One region of the Paenibacillus sp. SEL3 genome, then DNA from elsewhere that is predicted to be linked to it. Evidence: riboswitches for the same ligand, from Rfam matches in the RefSeq annotation. Region 1 holds a riboswitch; the other holds the start of a gene.
What was found. Region 1 has a riboswitch for cyclic di-GMP ahead of ACYCS5_RS21000 (glycosyl hydrolase). Riboswitches for the same ligand answer to the same signal wherever they lie in the genome.
Positions count from the first base shown of each region.

Region 2: another riboswitch for cyclic di-GMP. It lies ahead of ACYCS5_RS16955 (collagen binding domain-containing protein); the one in region 1 lies ahead of ACYCS5_RS21000 (glycosyl hydrolase).

Region 1 covers NZ_CM137725.1:4,561,635-4,572,683, forward strand. Annotated here, with positions in the region: gene ACYCS5_RS20990 (UDP-glucose dehydrogenase family protein) at 1-1,182, shown strand, start outside; gene ACYCS5_RS20995 (sugar phosphate nucleotidyltransferase) at 1,770-3,146, shown strand; cyclic di-GMP riboswitch class I at 3,302-3,382, shown strand; gene ACYCS5_RS21000 (glycosyl hydrolase) at 3,396-4,997, shown strand; gene ACYCS5_RS21005 (hypothetical protein) at 5,046-7,343, shown strand; gene ACYCS5_RS21010 (hypothetical protein) at 7,653-7,835, shown strand; gene ACYCS5_RS21015 (helix-turn-helix domain-containing protein) at 7,889-8,257, opposite strand; gene ACYCS5_RS21020 (YveK family protein) at 8,584-9,333, shown strand; gene ACYCS5_RS21025 (CpsD/CapB family tyrosine-protein kinase) at 9,314-10,000, shown strand; gene ACYCS5_RS21030 (sugar transferase) at 10,086-10,784, shown strand; gene fcl (GDP-L-fucose synthase) at 10,821-11,049, shown strand, end outside.
Region 2 covers NZ_CM137725.1:3,664,506-3,675,554, forward strand. Annotated here, with positions in the region: gene ACYCS5_RS16920 (LysR family transcriptional regulator) at 1-293, shown strand, start outside; gene ACYCS5_RS16925 (amino acid ABC transporter permease) at 321-971, opposite strand; gene ACYCS5_RS16930 (amino acid ABC transporter permease) at 986-1,645, opposite strand; gene ACYCS5_RS16935 (transporter substrate-binding domain-containing protein) at 1,717-2,547, opposite strand; gene ACYCS5_RS16940 (amino acid ABC transporter ATP-binding protein) at 2,591-3,349, opposite strand; gene ACYCS5_RS16945 (cupin domain-containing protein) at 3,655-4,122, shown strand; gene ACYCS5_RS16950 (class D sortase) at 4,212-4,877, opposite strand; gene ACYCS5_RS16955 (collagen binding domain-containing protein) at 4,994-8,503, opposite strand; cyclic di-GMP riboswitch class I at 8,698-8,778, opposite strand; gene ACYCS5_RS16960 (AraC family transcriptional regulator) at 8,829-9,710, opposite strand; gene ACYCS5_RS16965 (DUF445 domain-containing protein) at 10,305-11,049, shown strand, end outside.

The sequences.
Region 1 (11,049 bases):
GGTATTGAGGAATTGATCGCGCTGAATCTGGAAGCAGGTCGATTGGAGTTTACTTCGGATTTGGCTGATGCGGTACGCCGCTCGGATATCGTCATTTTGGCGGTAGGTACGCCTTCTCTGGCTAACGGCGAGGCGAACTTGTCCTACATTGAACAGGCGGCTGCTGATGTTGGGAAAGCCATGAACGGGTATAAGATTATTATGACCAAGAGTACTGTACCTGTCGGAACGAACGAAAAGATTAAGGACGTATTGGCTCGTCACACGAGTTTGTCTTTCGATATCGTATCTGCGCCGGAGTTTCTGAGAGAAGGCTCAGCCATCAATGATACGCTTCATCCGGATCGCATCATTATTGGTTTGGACAATACTGGATTGCGTGAAACAATGGTCACTCTGCATCAGGTGTTCACGGATAAAATCTATGTGACGGATATCCGTAGTGCTGAAATGATCAAATACGCGTCCAATGCGTTCCTGGCAACTAAAATTTCGTTTATTAACGAAATCGCTAATATTTGCGAAAAGGTTGGCGCCGATGTAACCTGTGTGGCTGATGGCATGGGTATGGACAAACGGATCGGCTCCTCTTTCCTACAAGCAGGGATCGGGTATGGTGGCTCTTGCTTTCCAAAAGACACAAATGCGCTTATCCAAATTGCGGGTAATGTAGACTATGAATTTAAGTTGTTGAAATCGGTGGTCGAGGTGAATACCGACCAGCGCTTTATGATTGTATCCAAGCTGCGTGAATCGCTGGGTCAACTGAACGGTGTGTCGATTGGCATTTGGGGCCTCGCCTTCAAGCCAAATACAGACGACATCCGCGAAGCTCCAGCACTGGAAATCGTAGAAACACTCATTCAGGCAGGCGCAATTGTCAAACTGTATGATCCCATTGCGATGGATAAATTCAAGGAGCACGTGGATCACCCGAATATTGTGTGGTGCTCATCCCCACAGCAAGCCGCCGAAGGTAGCGACGCTGTGTGCCTGTTGACCGATTGGGAAGAGTTCAAAAAGGTCGATCTCGTACAACTGGCCTCCCTTCTGCGCAAACCGGTTCTAATTGACGGTCGTAACGTATTCGCCGAGGAACAGATTCAAGGCTCCGGGCTGGAATACTATTCCGTGGGGCGTCCGCGGATGAGTGGGTGGAACAGAGATAAAGTGGAAGCTTAAAAGTGACAGATTAAAAAGTGACTGTGGGCGGTGGGGAGACGCTACGCGTTCCATTTGATCTTCCGATCGCTGTTGCAGTGGGATTCTCTGGATTATATAAAACATTCCAAGGTAAGAATCCCACTGCAAAGGCGAACGCTAGCGCTTCTTCAGATTCAAATGGACCGCTTCGCTGCTTTTATCGCACAGAGTCACGATTTTTAATCTCCCACCTTATGGGGTGGGAGTAGGAAGGGCGTATCGGAAGGAGCGGCGCGGTTGAGACCGCTCCTTCCGATCAAAGCGCCAGGCGCCTGCGCCTCGCACACGTCTTTACAGGCTGACCGGACTTAATAATGTCCGGTCGCGCCTTTTGCAATAAACGGTATGATCGGCATGATGCATTTTTGAGTAGCGCAGGGGTGGATTTGAATCTGGAGAAGCGATAGCTTTCGCCTTTGGACCGGGATTCAAACCTATATACGATTTTATATAATCGAATGAATCCCGGTCCAACAGCGATCGTAAGATCAAATCCAGCCCGTAGCGGACTACTCAACCCTGCCCCATCCGATCACCCATACATTATAGAGAGGAAGTGGAGAGTTATGAAGCTCGTACTTTTGTCTGGTGGTTCCGGTAAAAGATTATGGCCTTTGTCCAACGATTCCCGTTCCAAACAATTTTTGAAGGTACTGGAGAGCCCGGAGGGGACTTCGGAATCCATGGTACAGCGGGTATGGAGACAATTGGGAGACAACGGATTATCAGAATCCTCGTTTATTGCGACAGGGAGAGCACAGGTCGAAATGATCCAGAGTCAGGTTGGGCCGAATACGCGTATCATTGTTGAGCCAGAACGCAGAGACACCTTTCCTGCGATTGCGCTGACAGCGACTTATTTATATTCCATTGCAGGTGTTTCACCTGATGAAATTGTAGTTATATTGCCTGTAGATCCTTATGTTGAGGATGCTTTCTTCGCCTCCGTAGCCCAACTGGAACATACGCTTCAGGAGAGTGAAGGCAAGCTTGCATTAATCGGGGTTGTCCCTTCCTATCCTTCAGAGAAATATGGTTACATTATTCCGAAAAACGATGCCACCCAAGGTAGCACTGGCTACCGCGAAGTGAGCCATTTTCAAGAGAAACCCGACCGGGAGCAGGCGGAGCGTCTGATTGAACGCAATGCTCTATGGAACTGCGGGGTTTTTGCGTTCAAATTAAGTTATTTGCTGGATATCTTGGCATCCAAGGGATTGCCGCTGAATTATGAAGAAATGCAAAAGCAATACGCATCTCTGGAAAAAATCAGTTTTGACTATGAAGTAGTCGAGAAGGAAAAGGACATTGTAGTTCTTCCGTATGATGGTTTTTGGAAGGATTTAGGTACTTGGAATACGCTCACAGAAGAAATGTCTAATCAACAAGTGGGCAGAGGTGTAGTAACGGAGGATTGCGTCAATACGAGTCTTATTAACGAGTTGGACATTCCTGTGGCGATCATTGGAACGAATGATCTGATTGTAGCCGCTAGCCCGGATGGCATTCTTGTGACCAATAAGGCAGAAAGTCCTCGTATTAAAGAAGTGCTCAAGGCTCATGATCAGCGTCCAATGTATGAAGAACGTCGTTGGGGGCAGTATCGGGTTGTGGATTATGTCAAATATGACGAGGGTAACGAGGTATTGACCAAACGAATCCGCGTACGAAAAGGCAAAAATATCAGCTACCAGCTTCATTTCAAACGGAGTGAAATCTGGACCATTATTAGCGGTGAAGCGGAAATTATTTTGAATGAGAAGCTACACAAAGTAAAGGCTGGTGATGTAGTCCGCATTCCTGAAGGGACGAAGCATAGCATTTTGGCTGTGACCGATGTGGATTTTATTGAGGTGCAGACTGGCTCTGAATTGGTTGAAGAGGATATTGTCCGCTTTTGTATGGATTGGAATGAAATTTCCCGTCACCAATTTATCTCATAATTATTTTCGTAAAAACGAAAAAAAGACAAATTCATGAAAATTCATGGCCCAAACTGTCGAATTTGGGCGAAAACCTGTAAATTCATGAACATGACCTATTAAATTTTGGTAAAATAAAGTCGATACTTAGGGTAAGAAGGAATCCAAACTCCTTCCAACGATAAACGCAGCCCTGTCGAAAGGCAGGTACGCAAAGCTAAAGGGCCTTCCACAAGGATGGCAGCCTGGCTACCGAAAGGAAGAGCGAAAGTGAGATTCAATTTTATTCCTCTGTATCGACTGATACGTCATGTACTCCCCGTTGTTATACTTTTTTCATTGTTGCCCGTCGGTTTTGGTGATTCTCTGTCTGTGGCGAATGCCGCTTCATTACAACCTGTTAATTCGGACGCTTCTATTCAGGCCCGTGAACTATACAATTATTTACTCAACATCTCAGGGAAAAAAATAGTCACCGGTCAGCATGATTATTTGGAAAGTCCGGATGAATTAAGTAACAAGGTCCAAAAAATCAGTCAGGCATATGTAGGTGTACACGGCTATGAGATGGGAGCTATCTCTGGTCAATCTGACGCTACAGAAGCAGCGCAACGTAAAAATGTCGTCGATAGTGCTATCCGTTGGGACAGATCCGGTGGTATTGTGACGATGACTTTTCATGAAGCGCTACCAGGTAGGCCACTGACTTGGGCCAATGTACAGGCGAAAGTAAGTCAGACAGAGTTCAACAAATACGTGACCCCAGGTACTACGCAGTATAACCTCCTCATTGCCGATCTGGATAAGGTCGCTGTATCGTTAAAGCAGCTTCGTGATGCAGGGGTTCCGGTTTTGTGGAGACCTTACCACGAGATGAATGGCGACTGGTTCTGGTGGGGAAACAAAAATAATTTCAATCAGCTATGGAATATCATGTACGACCGTTTTACCAACACACATCAATTGAACAATCTGCTGTGGGTATGGAGTCCGAATGCGCCCAATTCGTATACTGTCCCGTACACCCCGAAATACCCGGGGGATGACAGAGTGGACATCTTGGCAGTAGATATTTACAACAATGATTTTAAGCAAAGTCATTACGAAGGTCTGCTTGGGCTGGCACGGAATAAGCCGATTGCCATTGGGGAGCACGGTGAGATGCCTAGTTCTGAGGTGCTGCAGGCTCAACCTAAATGGGTATATTCCATGACTTGGGGCAAGATGCTGACTGAGAATAACACAACAAATCAAATTCAGGATTATATGAATGATTCGAGGAGTTTGACGCGGGATGATGTGAAGAATGGATTGGAAACGATTCAACCACCTGGGACAGATATACCGACCTTACCGGACGAGGGACAAAGTGAGCCTATCCCGGCTCCGCCAGTAGTGATCGTTCCCCCAGCCCCGACTCCTCCTTCTGTTCCTGATGTGGTATATGTGAACGGGTTGCGTGGCGAATATTTTAACAATATGAATTTGAATGGAAGTCCTGTTTTGATCCGTACAGATAGCAAGCTGGACTACAACTGGCGTGCCAATGCCGCTGACCCTAAGGTGAATGCCGATCAGTTCTCGGTTCGCTGGACGGGTAAAATCAAACCGCAATATAGCGAGACCTATACGTTCACCACGATATCCGATGATGGTATCCGTGTATGGGTAGACGGCAAGTTGGTGATTGACAGCTGGTTCAAACAAAGCTGGACAGAGCGTAAAGGCAGTATGACTTTGGAAGCAGGCAAAATGGTAGATTTAAAAGTAGAATACTATGATGAAAAAGGCGACGCGATGGCACGTCTAATGTGGGAAAGTCAGCATGAAGCGAAAGCGGTGATTCCCGGAAACGCTTTGTTTCTTCCTTGATTAATACTCTTTCCCGGTCCAAAAATTTGAGGAGAGAGGGTCGATCATATGATAAAAAAGTGGTTATCCCATAGGTATACAGTAGTTTTATCTGGACTACTAGCGATCGTAGCTATAGCGATGATCGCTTGGTTTATATACACGCCTTCAAGAAGCGCAGAATTGCAGACGGATAAAGTAGCAGCTGCCAGTCCAGTATGGAAGCTGGGGCAGAGGGATGACTCTTCAGCGGAATTCAAAGGTGTGGTCGGCAGGGATAATATCGACATTTCTACAGCAGCTGCCTCTACCGAATCATCTGCTAAAGGAGCAATGTCAGCGTTGTCGGTAGCAGAAGAGAGTACAACAGTTCCGGTATTGCTCAGCAGTGGAGATATTCCTCCCGGTTTGAATGCGTCCACGAACCCTGAACTGACACTCCAGTATAAGCTGAATCAGATTCCTCCCAATGGTATGATATTCCGTGTTCGGATTTTAGATGCGGGCAAAGCAGTCCCACAAATGGCTGTATTTTCAAATCAACAGCTGTCCGGTATTATTCAGATTGCCGGAGTATCCGGTACTGGGAGTGCTTATAATTTCAAAAACAACTACGAGCTGTATATACCCAAAGAGCAATTGCAAAGCGGTGTTAACGTACTCAAGCTAAAGACAGCGCGCTGCCTATACTGCTCCTCTGCAGAAGATAAAAATGTGTGGTGGACTTGGGATGACTTGAGCTTGGAGACGTTAGCTTCACCTGCGACCGAACCGGTACACGGTAAATATATACTGACCGGAACAAATGTGAACAATAAAGAATTTTATTATGATCAGGGTGCAGTTAAGCATTTACCATACGTTCTCAAATGGCTGGGAATTGCTTATAGTGGCAATGTCATGAGGGTCACCTGTGCCAGCAATGTGGGCAAGGCATGTACAGACGTGGATGATTACTATCAAACGTTAAAGCAGTATAATATGCAATCGTCTGCTTTGTATTTATATACAGGTGATATCAAGCTGCAAAAAGATGGTTCTCTGCCAGAAACGGCCAAGCAAAAGTTGCGCGATTATGTAAAAAAATACGGTTCTTATCTTCAATATTATGAAGTAGATAACGAACCTGGATTATTTAATCGCTCCAAGGCGGTAAATCTGGCTGTAGCTAAGTGGTTGAATACGGAAGGGAAGCAATTGGCACCGCATCTCAAAACGGTAGCGCCGGGTTGGGCCTACTGGCCGACGTACTCTACCAAGGCGTGCAAAAATCAAACCGGAGGTACGAAAAAATGCGGTGATCCGGATGGATGGGAGCGAGACCCGGCGCAGCGTAAACAGCTGGAGGAAGTCACCGACCTGACCAACGGACACGCCTACGGTGAATCGTATAATGAAGAGGGCGGGGGCAGCTTCATTCAAAATTTGAAAACCTTCGGCGGTTCGAGCGACGGACTGGCGAAGAAGATGCTGAACACGGAGTTCGGTACCAATGATACGCATCGAGATAATCCAGATTACGGGGCTAGTCAGCCACAAGCAGCCGCATTCGACCGGATTATGCGTTCACAAATTGGGTTTGCCGATATGTTTATCCAGCACGCTGCTTTTTATAAAGATTATACGCTGTTTAAAACAGGCTTCGATCTGCAAAGTCATAACCCGGCCAACACAGAAATTTATCCGTTCGGGCAGGGACAGGACACTCGTGTTAAGATCATGAGACGCTTGAGTCTAGCCTATGCCACGCATGGGAAACCTCTGACTTATACAGTGCTGAATCCAGAGGATACCAAGGATAAAATGGTGTATGTGCGTGCGGTGGATACGTCCAAGCTTAAACCGCTGGCAGGTAGCGGCGCTACTTCAAACAAATTGCTGGTAAATCTAGTGAATTTCGAATCCACCACGCAGACCGTTCGTGTACGGGTGACAATGCCGAATGCCGGTTTGTACACGGGTGAACGTTTTGGAGCGGGTTCCACTTACAGTCAGGCACAGCGTTCCATATCAGGGCTCAAGGCTTCTCCTGCCCTTGATTTTGAAGAAAAGCTGGGCCCTGGCGAAGCGGTACAATATATTTTGGAATTAAAAAGTACAGATCAGACCGCAGCTTCAGCTCCAACAGGGGTGAAGGCTGCCTCTGTTCAGGATGGGGCGGTAGAGATTAATTGGCTTCAGGCAGAAGGCGTATCTTCCTATGATGTGCTGCGTGCTGACGGAACCGACGGGGCCTATCAGGTGATTGCCTCGCAAGTAGCGGGAAGCACGTATACAGACCGCACGGTAAAAGCCGGAAGCCACTATGTCTACAAAGTCCGAGCGACCGGAGGTACTCAGGTTTCCCAAGCAGCCGAGGTCGCTTAATCAGATCGGAATGCATATAGGACCTTAGAGTTCGAATACCTAACATCATTTCGAAATAAAACAAAAAAGAACCTATCAGGAGAAAATAGGACCTGACAGGTTCTTTTTTGTTGGAAAATCGTTCTGATTTGCCAATACTTTACGTATAATGAAGAAAAAAATAAGAAAATCCTTTTTTATTCTCGTCATAAGACGACAACATTGCAGGTGTGTATTCATATATAATAGTTTTGTTCACGACTATACATACAAGGTTTGTGGGAAATTTCTTTCCGGTGACCAAGAATAATAAAGTGAGGTTAGTGCTGAATGAACAAGGAGACAGAATTAGGGGGGAACAACCCTCTTTTTCAAAACAACGTACAGAAAGCAGGCAAAGCTGCCATCCACTTGGACATCCGGGACATTTTGCTCCAATGTGGGTTCACGATGCCAGAATGGCTAGAAAGCGACGCGGATGGAACCACATACCGGAAGGACAAGCGCGTGTAAATTCCAACGGCTGGTCTTACTTGAGCGAGACGTGAAGCAGTCGGCCGCTTTCTTTATTCCATCATTCGTTCCATTCGGACAAATGCAATAAAACGTTTGGCTTCTTCCTCAGACAAGGTGCGTCCATCAATGGTCAGTTTGAAACGTTGCAGAATATCCTCATCGGACAGTTCAAGCTGGTCCACAAATTCCCTCACATCTGAGTCCAATATTGCCGCCGGATGGCTCGTACGTCCCACCAAGTAGTCAATCGTTACCCCGAAAATATCAGCGAGCTTGGTCAGGATCTCGAAATCTGGCTTGCGCCTATTTTTTTCATAGTGAGAAAGAGCTGCCCGCGTAATTCCGAGGGATTGTGCTAGTTCCTCTTGTTTTAATCCCTTATGTTCTCGTAATTCAGCGATGCGGGTGCCATAATTCATCCGTTTTTCCTCCTGAAGGCAAGGTTAAGAAAGGTAAAAAAGCAAGTTTACGCTTGACAAGATACGTTTTGTATCATAAATTAGTTATGTAAGTTACATAACGTATCTTTATTTAATAGTTTTCACTGATGTCTTCGTTTATATACCCTAAGAGGCCACCGATGATGAGCATTTTGTGCTTATTCGCTGGCTAGACCTTCTATGCGCTATTATACAACATTTTACTATAGATTAGAGGGTCATGCACCGTTCTTTTCCCCGTTATGCAGAGGATCAGTACAAGCGTTATTGCATCGAAAACAAGTCAATCAGGGAGGACTGGTCTTGTGCAGTTGAAAGAGTACATCCGTTTGATCCGTAAAAGAATGTGGTTGATTGGTAGCATCGTACTGCTAGTATGTACTGTAGTGGGCATAAAAAATATGTATTTTACCCCGCAGATTTATGAAGCTACCGCAAAGCTCATTATCAACCAGACGCCACGACCGGATCGTGCAGGTGTCGTCGATTACAGTGTAGTTCAAACGAATATAGCCTTAACGAACTCCTATAAGCAAATTATGATCTCCTCGGCGATTATGGATCAGGTGGTCGCCAGCTTCCCCGATCTTAAGGTCACTCCGTCAGCATTGGCGCAAAAATTAAGAGTGAACACCGCAGGTGATTCACAGGTCATGGATGTAACAATCCGCGATTTATCGTATACGAAGGCTGTGAAAACCGTCAATGCGGTAGCCAAAGTATTCAAACGGCAAATCCCCTCTATCATGAAAATGGACAATGTCACCATCCTAAGCGAAGCCAGTCTGAATGATCCAGCAGTTCCCGTGAACAGTAATGCCACTATACAGATATTTATTGCTTTTGCCACCTCTTTATTGTTGGGAATAGGCTTGGCGTTTCTGCTGGAGGTACTGGATGATACATTTAAGAATGAAGAGGATATTGAAATAGAACTCGGTCTGCCTACCCTAGCCCTGATTACGAAAATGAAAAAAGAAGATAAACGCTCTGACAGCTCCACTACAACTCCTAAACAGGTAGGTGAAGGGCAATATGCCGCGATTAATCAATAATCAGCTCGTTACATCCCTACATGCTCAGTCTTCCGTTTCGGAGGAGTACCGCATGCTTCGCACTAACATCCAGTTTTCTTCTATAGACGAGCCGATTGAGGTTATGATGGTGGCGTCCGCTCAGGCGGGTGAAGGCAGAACGGTCACAATTAGCAATTTGGCTGTAACCTATGCGCAAGAGGGGAAAAAGGTGCTGATTATGGATATGGATCTGCGCCGTTCCTCCTTGCACCATATGTTTGGTTTGCGTAATCATACAGGGCTGACACGGGTGCTTGCCAATCAACAGGCATGGCAGGATGTGGTTCAAGAAACCGGGATTGACCATCTGCATGCAATTACAGCCGGACCGAACCCGCCCAATCCGTCCGAGATGCTCAGTTCCCGCAGAATGAATGCTCTGCTGGTTGAGCTGAAAGAACATTATGACGTGATCCTAATGGATACACCGCCGTTGCTGTCCTTTCCGGATGGCTTCATTATAAGCGCCATGTGTGACGGAGTCATTCTGGTGGTGCAGGCAGGGAAGGTCAAAAAGGATGTCGTCAAGAAAGCAAAAGCGAATTTGGAAAGAGTAAAGGCGCGCATTCTGGGCGTAGTACTTAATAATGTGAAGCGTTCGAATACCCGTGTCGAGCGGGGGATGGAGGAACGCAATCTGACATGAATAAAAAGGAGGAAAATGAGAGTATATAAAATTCTTTTAACAGTGTATAAATAATACTTATTAATAAGGAGCGAGGTGATGAGACGTGTCTTCTTCCCGCTCGAATGAGGTCGAAGTGCGGGGTGCGTCAGTGGATGTTTATTCGGTCGCTCATGGGCTTGAACGGCGGCAAGGATGGAACGTATACCCGTTCGTGAAGCGAAGCATGGACATTATATTGTCTTTCATTGGAATCATCGTGCTATGCCCGGTATTTCTGCTTGTCATTTTGCTGATTAAGCTGGAGGACCCCAAAGGAAGTGCAATATTTTATCAAGTACGTATTGGAAAAAATGAGCGGCCGTTTCGCATGATCAAATTTCGTTCCATGGTGTCTGATGCCGAAGCCAGATTATCTGCACTGCTGGTGGAAAATGAAATTGAGGGTGCGATGTTCAAAATGCGGGACGATCCCCGAATTACCCGTGTGGGTCGCTTTCTTCGCAGAACGAGCATCGACGAGTTGCCACAACTGTTCAATGTACTGCGTGGGCAGATGAGTCTGGTAGGACCCAGACCCCCGTTGCCAAGAGAGGTCCATGATTACACAGTGAGGGATAAGCTGCGTCTGACGGTTACACCAGGCTGCACCGGTCTATGGCAGATCAGCGGTCGTAATCATCTAAGCTTTAACCAGATGGTAGAACTGGATTTGGAGTACATATCCAGACGCAGTTTCCGCACAGATATGATTATTATGCTGAAAACATTTCGTGTGCTGCTAGGCTCCAAGGATGCGTATTAAAGTCTTTCATTTTCACGAAGAAGGTAGGGGATAAGTATGGATCTTCATTCCAACATATATGTAGCAGGGCATCACGGACTGGTGGGTTCCGCTATTGTCCGAGCGCTTCAGGAAGCGGGTTACCGTCATATTATTACTCGCACAAGCCGTGAGCTGGATCTACGTAATAAAGAGGCAGTAGATCATTTTTTTGAAACAGAGCCTGTGGATTATGTATTTTTGGCAGCGGCCAAGGTTGGTGGGATTTTGGCGAATAACGAATATC
Region 2 (11,049 bases), 900 kb from region 1:
GGAAACTGATTGAGAAGTGCTTCCGTGATCACGGGTATCCCTTTGCAACTGTCTTGGAGACCAATTCCATACCTTCCATCCTGCGATGGGTGCAGGATGGACTTGCCGTAACCCTACAGACGGAGTCCCTTGCAACAGAATTGGATCACTCACAATTTTGCACTGTACCTATTTTGTGCGACGTGCTCCAGGGTCAGCTAGAGCTGGTTTATCGGTCTGGCCGTTATCAGGGAGAAGCGTTGAAGCAATTGATTAAAGAGATACAAGCTGTACTAACCGTGCGTTCCAACTAGTGGCAACCCTGATGAGTATCACGAGCTTTAATGTGTACGAACTTCCAGCCTGCGTGCAATCAGTGACATACTGTAATTGACAGCAAAGTACAGGAAAGCTGCGAACAGCAGGGCTGGAATGACAAAGGATTGATTTTGCCCACCGACAATCTGAATATTATGCGTCAGCTCCGGCAAACTGATAATGACAGCCAGTGAGGTATCCTTGAATAGGGAAATGAACTGGCTGACAATCGGGGGCACCATGCGACGAAGCGCTTGGGGCAGAATGATATGCCATAAGGTTTGAGAATAGCTTAGACCAGAGGAACGTGCGGCTTCCACCTGTCCTTTATGGACCGAATTCAGACCGCTACGCACAATCTCGGCAATCATGGCTCCCTCGAAGATCGACAGGCCTGTAATGGCTGCCCACTTGAGGGAAATGGAAAGACCGATAGATGGTAAAACCATGCCGATGAAGAAAATAATGAGCAATAATGGAAGATTGCGAATGAGATCAATGATAAAGGCTGCAACCTGTGAAATGACAGGTAAGCGGGTATAGCGCAGGATGCCGAACATGATACCGAGAGCGAAGCTGAACACGATAGAGTAAATAGCAACCTCCAGCGTGAGCAGGAAGCCCTCCAGTATAAAACGCACATTAGGCCACACAAACAATCCACCGAAATCCATACAGGCTTCCCTCCTTAGGATGTTTTGGACAGACGCCGTTCCATGTACAGTACAAGAAAGCTAAGCGGAACTGTCAAGATAAGATACAACAACGCCGTGATGACGTAGACTGTGATGGGCAGGAAGGTATCCGAGTTAATGAGGTCCGAGTAATACATGAGATCCAGCCCGGCCACAATAGCCAGCACGGAAGAGTTTTTGACCAGATTAATGAATTGGTTGCCGATCGCAGGCAGCACAATTTTGATGGCTTGCGGTAAAATAATGCTGATCATCGTCTGGTTGTAACTCAACCCGGAGGACCTTGCCGCTTCAAATTGCCCCTTGGGCACAGATTGAATGCCGGCACGTATGGCTTCAGCAATAAAGGAGGCTGTGTATACGGTCAATCCAAGCGTTCCAGATACGAATCCGTCCAAAGGGATGCCCAAAGTGGGAAGCCCCAGATAAAAAAACAGCACGACGATCAGCAATGGGATATTGCGGATGACCTCTACATAGACGGTACCGATCCAGTTTAGCCATTTAAAAGGCGCAATTCGGAGGATGGCAATAATAGCTCCCAGAATAAAGCTTCCGATCAAGGCAATGACACTAGCTTGAACCGTATGAAGCAAGCCTTCTCTGAAACGGTCGCTATGATCGAAAAGTACGTTGATATCAAAAGTAAGCATCTACAGGTATACCTCCTTATCCAGACTTAAGAAAGGAAGGAGCTCGCAAGCGCGGCTCCTTCACAAGAATACTATTCGGGCTTAACCCCAAGCCATTGCTCGTGGAGCTTATCGTATTCACCGTTGCTTTTCAGTTCCTTGATCGTATCATTAATGGCTTGTAGGAGTTCGGTTTGTCCCTTCTTTACTGCAATGCCGTAAGGTTCCTCTGTGAAGTTCCCGCCTACAAGAATATAATTCGGATCTTGCTTCTGCATGCCGAGCAGAATAGAGTTATCGGTAGTTAACGCTTCTCCTTTACCTGCTTTGAGGGCATTGAAAGCATCCTGATAGTTTTCGAATTCTAATATCGTCGCTTCTGGTGCTTTTTCACGGATATTTTTGGCGGAAGTAGAGCCTTTCACGGCGAGCACCTTGGTATTCGGGGTCAGGGACTCCAGCCCGGTGATGGGGCTCCCCTTTTTCACGAGTAGAGATTGCCCGGCGTTAAAATAGACGTCGCTAAAATCAACCTGCTTTTTACGTTCATCCGAAATGGTCATCGTCGCGATAATGGCGTCGATGTCCCCGTTTTGCAATAAGGTGATTCGTGTTTTGGACGTGACTTCTTTTAGTTCAAGTTTGGTTTCATCGCCAAAAATATGTTTGGCTACAGCCTTGGCGATGTCGATATCAAAACCTTCTACTTTTCCGCTAGCCGGGTCTTTCAGTCCGAACAGCTTGGTATCGTATTTCACACCAATGACTAGTTTGCCACGCTGTTTGATCGCTTCCAGTCCGTTGGCTGCTGCCGGCTCATTTCCCGGCGTTGCCGCTCCTTCTTTGCCTCCGCAGCCTGCCAAGACGAGCAGACAAGATAAAGCTACCAGCACCAAAGTACTCCATTGAAATCTTTTTCTCATCAGAACATTCCCCTTTCGATTTACGCTACATTGGTAAGTCTGTTTAATGATGAATCAGACGGCTCAGGAACAGGCGGGCCCGTTCTTCACCCGGATTCTGAAAAAATTCGGCAGGTTGGCCGTCTTCCAAAATCTGTCCTTTGTCCATAAAAATCACGCGGTCCGCCACTTCACGTGCAAAGCCCATTTCATGAGTGACAATGACCATTGTGATGCCCTGATGGGCGAGCGAGCGCATAACATCCAGTACCTCTCCGATCGTTTCGGGATCAAGAGCTGAGGTAGGCTCGTCAAACAACATAATTTTTGGATTCATCGCGAGCCCGCGGGCGATCGCGACCCGCTGCTGCTGTCCACCAGACAATTGGGCGGGGTAGCTCTGTGCCTTTTCCTCGATTCCGACGCGCTTTAGATAAGTGATGGCTGTTTGAGTAGCTTCTTCTTTCGAGATGCCCAGTACCTTCATAGGTGCCAGTACAATGTTTTCAATTACCTTTTTGTGGGGATACAGATTGAAATGCTGGAACACCATTCCGATATTGCGACGGAAGGCATTAATATCAATCTTTTTGTCATGTACAGGGATCTCGTTAACGATCAGTTCCCCATCCGATATCGTTTCCAGACGATTGATGCAGCGAAGCAGGGTGCTTTTACCCGAGCCGGAGGGACCGATGATGACGACGACCTCGCCCTCCTTAATCTGAAGATTAATGTCTTTGAGTACATGAAAGTGACCGTAATGCTTGTTGACATTGCGAAACTGGATCAGAGAGCTCACCCCTTTTAGGCTTGGATACATAGCTTAGTAGACGGATTGACATGACCAAGCTCTATTAGAATTTAAAAATTTCTCTCATGATACTATAAGCTTACAATAAAAAACAAGATTTTATGTCATAAAACTTCACGTGTAATGTATTTTGGTGTGATTTTTACTAGTGAACTATTATTTATATGATGAAAATGAGTAAACATCCGTATTTTTATGTTATTAAATTTCACATAAATTATTGATCCCCGACAAGCCAAGGGAGAAACGTGACAAAAGCAACGCTATGTTTTACAGTAGGGAAGAAGGAATTTAGGGTAAAGGAAGGTTAGACAATGACGAAAGCTATTTCACCGCTAGTCACGGCATTGGGCATGGAGCCCCATCCAGAAGGCGGCTGGTACAAAGAGATGTGGAAGGCCAATTTTCAAATTCCGAAGCCTGTATTGCCGGATGTATATTCTGGTCCGCGCTTTGCAGCTTCGTCTACGTATTTCTTGCTGCATCCGGGTGAGTTCTCCGAGTGGCATGTGGTCCATTCTGATGAGCTGTGGTTATATCATAGCGGAAGCCCTGTAGAGTTGAAATTGGGTGGAAGCGGAGAAGAGCCTGGTGAAGAAACTGTGATTATTGTTGGTGCAGATGTGGAGGCAGGACAGCATCCACAAGCACTCGTCCCAGGAGCAGTATGGCAAACGGCACGTCCGCTTGGGGATGAGCCCGTACTGGTAACCTGTGTGGTTGCACCAGGATTCCACTTTGATGATTTCAAGTTGATTGCCAAGAATCCAACTGAATCGTAATGTGAACATTGGCGGGTGTATTTCTGTAAATGAACAGGAATGGCCCGCCTGATTTATTTTTACTCATAAAAATAGGCGCTTTAATGGCTTTAGGTGCTTAGTTTGGCCTGAACAATGAGACGATGGGTGGGATTTATGAGAGGGTCACATGTAATCAGGGTGAGCAGCTTTTGTTTTTTGAAGCTTTTCAGAACAGACACGTCCGTAGGATCGACCATCTTCAGGCTATAAACGCTATATACATATTGGTTACCCCGAGTGTTAACAACAATCTTATCCCCGATCTTCAATTCATTTAGACGATTAAATAAACGTCCAGAGGTGCGGGCTCGATGAGCAGCAACGGCGGCATTCCCCGCCTGTCCCAGCGTCCCCGTTTCCGGCATATGTACAGCCGCGTGTCTCATATTTATCCTCGTTGCGCCTTCCAATACAGGGAGCTTTAAAGCAATACGACTTATACTAATAGTGGCTATGGGAGTTTGTTCATTAGCGCTTCCAATGGTAACAGGGGGTGTGGAAGTATTTTGTCGTGCTTCACGAGCCGGGACTTCCGTAAGAGTAGTGGACAAGCGAGCATAGCTGTCCGTAAGACTGGGGGGCCATAGCGCATCGCTTTTTCCTGATGGTAGTTCTGCTGCTTTTAATAGCTTGCTTTGTTCCCGATCCTCATTCCATTCCGTCGCTTTAGGAAACAAAATAAAAAGTAAGCCTAACAAAATAAATACGTAGGAAAGTTTACGCAGACTCAGCAATCTCGCCTCCCCTAAGCAAAGTACGGATTATACATATTTTTTTGAAAAATGCCCCATTCCCGGCTCATTCCAATCGGAAATGGAATGAGGCGAGAGATCAGGGCAGGTGATCCATTTTATTTTTTGTTCGTCCGTGTGAATTTCAACAATACGCCCCACATAACCAACGCTATGCCTGTCAAATAGAACGGAACGGGGCTGCTTTCACCTGTTTGGGGCAACTGATGTACCGCAGGTGGATCCTCTGGCTCTTCTGGCTCTTTCCCGGGAACCTTGACACGGATCTTAGGTTTGGGATCGTCTTTCGAATCCACCGGAGGAGAAGGATCTTGATGAGGCATGACGGCTGGCGGCTCCGGCGGTATAGGTGCAGGTTCCTCCTGTAGAAGGGCTATGTCCTCCGGAGACATTGGGAATGACGGAGGAACGGTTACAGACGGAGTATCGGGTATTTCCGGATCTCTGTCATGTTTCTTACCTGAGCCTCCAGACGGGGGTGACGGGTCTGGATGAGTAGGCGTTCCTGGTTCGTTTTTCTTTTCTTTACGGTTGGTGATCACAATCTTTTTTACACCAGAGCTTTGTCGCAGTGTTGCGTCTATTTTGATCTCAAGCTTGCTCTCGGTGATTTTATAGCCCTCCGGTGCTGCCAATTCCTCCAAGATGTAATCGTCATGAAGCAAGGAGGAAAAGATGATTTTGCCTTCCTGATTGGTGGTCTGAATGAGAGGGGCTCTTTTTTGACCTTTATCATAGAGTGCAAACTGTGCGCCAGGCAGTACCTTCTCAGGCATATCCTGGTCTACCTTGGTCAACTCAAGACTTTCGGTCACACCCCCGCCGGAACCGGAGCCGGAAGACGTTCGTACGATGATTTCCTGGCTGGTTTCCCGTATCTCTGTCGTCAAGCGATCCCCCTCAAAGGCAACCTTATTACTCACTTTGGCTTTGTCCTCAGCATGAATGAATGATTGGTATTCAAGAATAAAAGCAGAGGAAATATCCTTGGCAAAAGCAAGTTCAAAAGTTTGCTGGCCTTGAGCATCTGTTTTGATATACAGCTTGTAATCTTGGTTTCTAATCAACTCGGTGCCCTTGGTGGTATTTCCGTTGGCAGCGATGATTGTAGAGTACAAATGAAAGGAATCCTCGATTAAGATTTGATTGCTGCTAGGCTGATCTATAATTTTAGCGTTGGATACATGTGACTGTCCTTCATTGATGCGGATGCTCCAGTCGATCTTATTTCCATTTTGTGTACCGACTTTAGATACATATTCTCCACCATGAGGTACCGTGACTTGCGCTGCCCATTTGGAGACTGTTTTTTGTCCATCCAGTAGAAGGGCTTGATTATGAATTTCCTTGTCAATCAGTTCTCCTTCCAATGAAGTTTGAAAGGTAATCCAGTAGGGAGTCTGTATCTGCTCCTTGAACTGGATACGCAATTCATTCCCATTTTGCTCGGAGGGAGGGATAATGGTGTATTGATCTGCCGGGATTTCAGCCCCTTTTTGTACGCCATCCCACCATCCCAGCAAGGTCATATCGTGTACTTTCACGGAGCCGGGCAGTAACTTCTGACCTTGCAGCAAGGGGTCTCTCACTTCCGCGTGGTTTAGGATCTTGCGATTGTAGTTGGCTTTAATGTCCCAGGTAATGAGCTTGGAGGTCGCATTATAGCTTCCTTGCTTGGCACCGTTTCGTTGTGTCATAAAGTCCGGCCAGATCGGGCACTCCACGGCATGCGATGATGTTTCTCCGTCTTCAAACTGGTATTCTATAATGGATTTATTACGAAACTCAGGCTTCGTCGTATCCGTTTTCCAGTCATTGTTATAGGTGGTTGAATACTTGATCGTATAAGCTTTATGAATGGTTTTATGAAATTTGAGCGTAAATCCTTGTTTATAGTCCTGTGATAGCGGAATCAGCTCATAATCCGTGGGGGCACGTAGCTCCGTTGTTCCGTCAACAGTTTGAATTTTCAGGGTGTCCGGCAACAAGGCCAAGCCCCCGTTTGGAAACACATCGTGAATGACAATATTTTTCATGGTGTACAAGTCTGTATTAATGGTAATCACCCAAGGTATGATTTTGGTGTTGTAATTGGGTGTGTCATACATTTTAGTCATAACTCCGCTTGTGATTTCTGTCGATACGATCTTCTGGATTCCATCTGAGGTTATGATGTTTATAACTTTTCCATTTTCATAGACACGGCCTCTGGCTTGAGTCTGGTATCGGATGGTATAGGCTGAATCTACGTCAAAGTTAAATTGAAGTTTGAAGCCGTTGCGGTCCGGATAATCAACTGGGATGACAGTATACGCCCACGATGGGAGTTCCTCCAGCGTGTTTCCTTTAAATACTTTCAAGGAACCGGGTAGCAATTCTTGAGTTTTGTTGAAATGATCAATTAAAAGAGCTTTGGCTTCGGGGATTTTTGTCTCGCCGAAGTTGTATCGTATGGCCCACGAGAGTGTTTGTGTGGCATGATCATATTTTTCAACCTTTTTGGACAAAAACTCACCACGTTCTACCTGAACAGTACCGGTAGCAGCAACGTTCTCTATCGCATCTCCTGAAAGCGTTGCTGTGTTGGAAAAACGAGTTTCGTCGCCAGTAATGCGCGTGGAATATTGAATCTGGTAGGCCGTGTTCATGCTATCGTCTTGAAAACGAATCACAAACCCTGTCCCGGCCTGATCTGCTTCAATGGCATATTCACTCGCATTTACTAGGTCTCGAACAACGGTCGATCCGTCGATATTGACTTGGAGATGATAGAGCCGGATAGAGTCTCTTCTGAGTTCCAGTCCTAAAGGAATTGGATCGGTGATGAAGGCATGCTTTACGGTGTTTAGCTGTTTGTTCACATCAATGGTCCAGTCGATCTGATTTGTGCCAGCTAGTTTCCCTTGTTTGCTTAGGGACGGCCCTGACTGGGGCTTTACATTCACGATGACCGTTTGCACCCCGCCTTTGATCGGAATCGCAATGATGACCTCTGTACTACCTTTCACTATTTCTTTTGTAAACTCGGTTTTGATTTGCAGTTTGCCGCTGACATTGGAATGAGTCTCTACATATGGGTTAAAGGTCATGATCACCTTGCCCTGACGATCTACTGTGAAGTATCCCACGGTTCCGTCGGTAGTGACTAACGGAGATGAGATATCAGTGTAGATGACAAACTGTTCTGGTAAGTGAAAGGTGAAAGTGTCTCCTGACTTATAGGTATTGTCAGGAAGCTCCCATTCATAGCCTAGTTGGATGGCTGATCCGATGTCGAATTGGCTGTCGGGACTATATACTGCATCAATGACATGCCCTGATTCGTCGGTCAGGCTCAACTTCGTTAGTATGCTCTGCGGAGTTGCATCATGTTGAGATTTTGAACTGACTGCTCCTTGAACGAAGGGGGGCGTATTTGAAGGAATCTCCCTGGGAGGTTCAAGGTTTGGGACACCGTATACAGTATCCGTAACGGTATGTGTAGGATCGGATACAGCACTCTGCGGCAGTTCTGGGGCTGGAGCATCTGCGTAAGCCAGTGTTGCGTTGAAAAAGCTTTGGACAATGAGCAATAAGGCAATGATCATTACATTTATTTTTGTTCTCATGCTCCAAGTGATTCTCCTATTCATCGTAATATGGCAATGCTTCGTTCGAAATTAGTATATTCAGCATGCTAGGCTGACATGACTATCCCAATAGAAAAAAAGCCCTGATCATAGCGATCAGGGCTTTTTTCGAGATAGGCATAGCAAATTGTGGTGGATCTATGTAAAAAAGGGCATAATAAAAAGCTCGTTCATCTGGTAGCTGGCTGCCATCCGGATAGGAAGGCCCTATAGTTTTGCGTCACTGCCTTTCGACAGCTTTGCCATTAACTTGAATAGCTTGTGCGTCTATCATCTATCAAACTGGTTTCATGTAACCTCTCATTTACAGCTTGGAACGGTTCCCCCACTTCTTGCGGAAGGAATGAGGTGTTTCTCCTACATGCTCCTTGAACAGGTTAATAAAATGGCTCGTATTGGGAATACCTACGTACCTTGCGATATCCACAATGGACATGTCACTGGTTTTAAGCCAGCTTTGAGCGGCCGTGATACGGACATTAATGAGATAATCAATCGGAGAGAAACCGATCTGCTTTTTGAAATTTTTAGCCAAATTAAACTTGTTTAATTCAAACATGTCTGCCAGCGAGTCCAGTGTTATTCGCTCACAGTAGGACTGATCCAAATATTGCTGTACCCGACGTACTTCGCTGAGGGTTTCAGCATTCACATGCTGGTGATCATAGGGATGCTGCAAGATGCACATCAGTATTTCACCAATGAGCCTGGACGTTAGCAGTTCAGCGGAAAGACTTCTGTCAGACTGCCCACAAATCAGAGCATGCAGTTTGTCCAATATAATATACGGATTATGCATGGATATTACCGGTTTATTATGCTTGGCAAATTGTTCGTAAAAGTTTCCGATCAGGTTGCCGTACAGGTATAAGCTGATAAACTCCCAGGCTTCATGACCGGAGGTGCTATATTGCACATACTCCTCACAATTAATAAAAAACAAATCATGAGGCTTTAAAATATATTTCTTGTCCCGGTATAGTAATTCTCCCTTACCAGACAACGTAAAAACAAGCAAAAAAGAGGCGAGTTCTTTTCTTTCCACCGTAAAAGCAGAAGTTTTTTGGAAGTAGCCTAATTCCTGAATATATAAAAGGGATTGCTTGGCAAAAGCGGAGGGAGTGCGCACAATTACGACAGGTTCGCCGTTCCAGAGGCCCTCGTTGTTTTTTTGGTCTGTTGTCATATTCAATTCCTTTACAAAGAAGCAATTTTATCTAGCTTATCTTGGTTTGATTTAACCAATATATAATGGCTGATTAAACATGATTTACTATATATAAAAGTTTATTTTATCACATGAAATATGTCTATATATCAAAATATGTTTGTAAGTTTTATAGAAGCCTCGCTCTTATGGACATCTAACCTGATCGTCCGTATAAAAGGTCGAATATTGTTGAAAGAATTCTGAGGTCATCATGGATTCAAATCCTTTCTGGGGTCAAAGATAGAATTAGTGCTGAAAAAGATATCTTACATGCCCATTCAACTTTTCCCTTCACTTCTCCTTTCGGTTTAAGAAATTTAGGACTTGGTTCTGATAAAATGGTTCGTAAGGCTTATTATTAAAAATGAGATTTTGGGCCTAGTGTTGTGATTTAGTTCACGAACATGAATGTAAAAAAGAGAGATATATGCATAAAAAATTACGCAAAAAGTGGCCTTACGCGTTTCATCAAGAGTGCTTTCAACTTTGGAAATGACACGGGCAATGATATGATGGGTAATACAGGTATAGTGCTTTACTTACTCGACAGTCAGTTTGGAGGATTACAGGATGGGAAAACCCAAAAATACGAAAACCGCAGCGGCTTGGTCGCTTGTTATTCTAGGGGCAGGCTTTGCAGCCACATTGCCCTTCCAGCAATATGGCTGGGCTCGTTTGTTAGCCGGAGCTTTTGAGGCAGGACTTGTAGGGGGACTGGCGGACTGGTTCGCTGTCACTGCTTTGTTCCGTCATCCGCTAGGCATTCCGATACCACATACCGCGCTGCTTCCTAAAAATAGGGACAAGCTCACAAATGCCTTGGTGAGTACGGTGGAAAATAACTTGCTAAACAAAGACAGCATCGCGTCTAAAATTGCAGATATTCGTTTGGCCGATTTGGTGCTGGGTGGTGTGGAAAAAGGTTTGCGCACGCCGGAGGCGGCGGCATCCATAGATGTTCTTGCCAAGCGGCTCGTCCAGTCGCTCCCGCTCGCGGAATTGGCTCCGGTCATCGTGGCAGAGCTCAAGCGGCAGATGACTGACTTTGACGCCGGACCGCTGCTGGAGGCGCTTGCTCGTCAGACCAGCGAGAAGGGTTATGATCGCCGCGCGCTGGATTACACGCTGGAACAAGCCGAGTCCTGGCTTTTGCGACCCGAAACGGGCTATACGCTGGGTACCTTAGGTATGCAGGCTGTCAGCGGTTTGCAGGTGAGCGGACTGATGCAGTTTGCCTTGAACGCATTCCTCGGCTATCTGAACGAAGAGCGTATGGGTGAAATGATTCGTCATTTTTTGCTGGATCAGGTAGCAG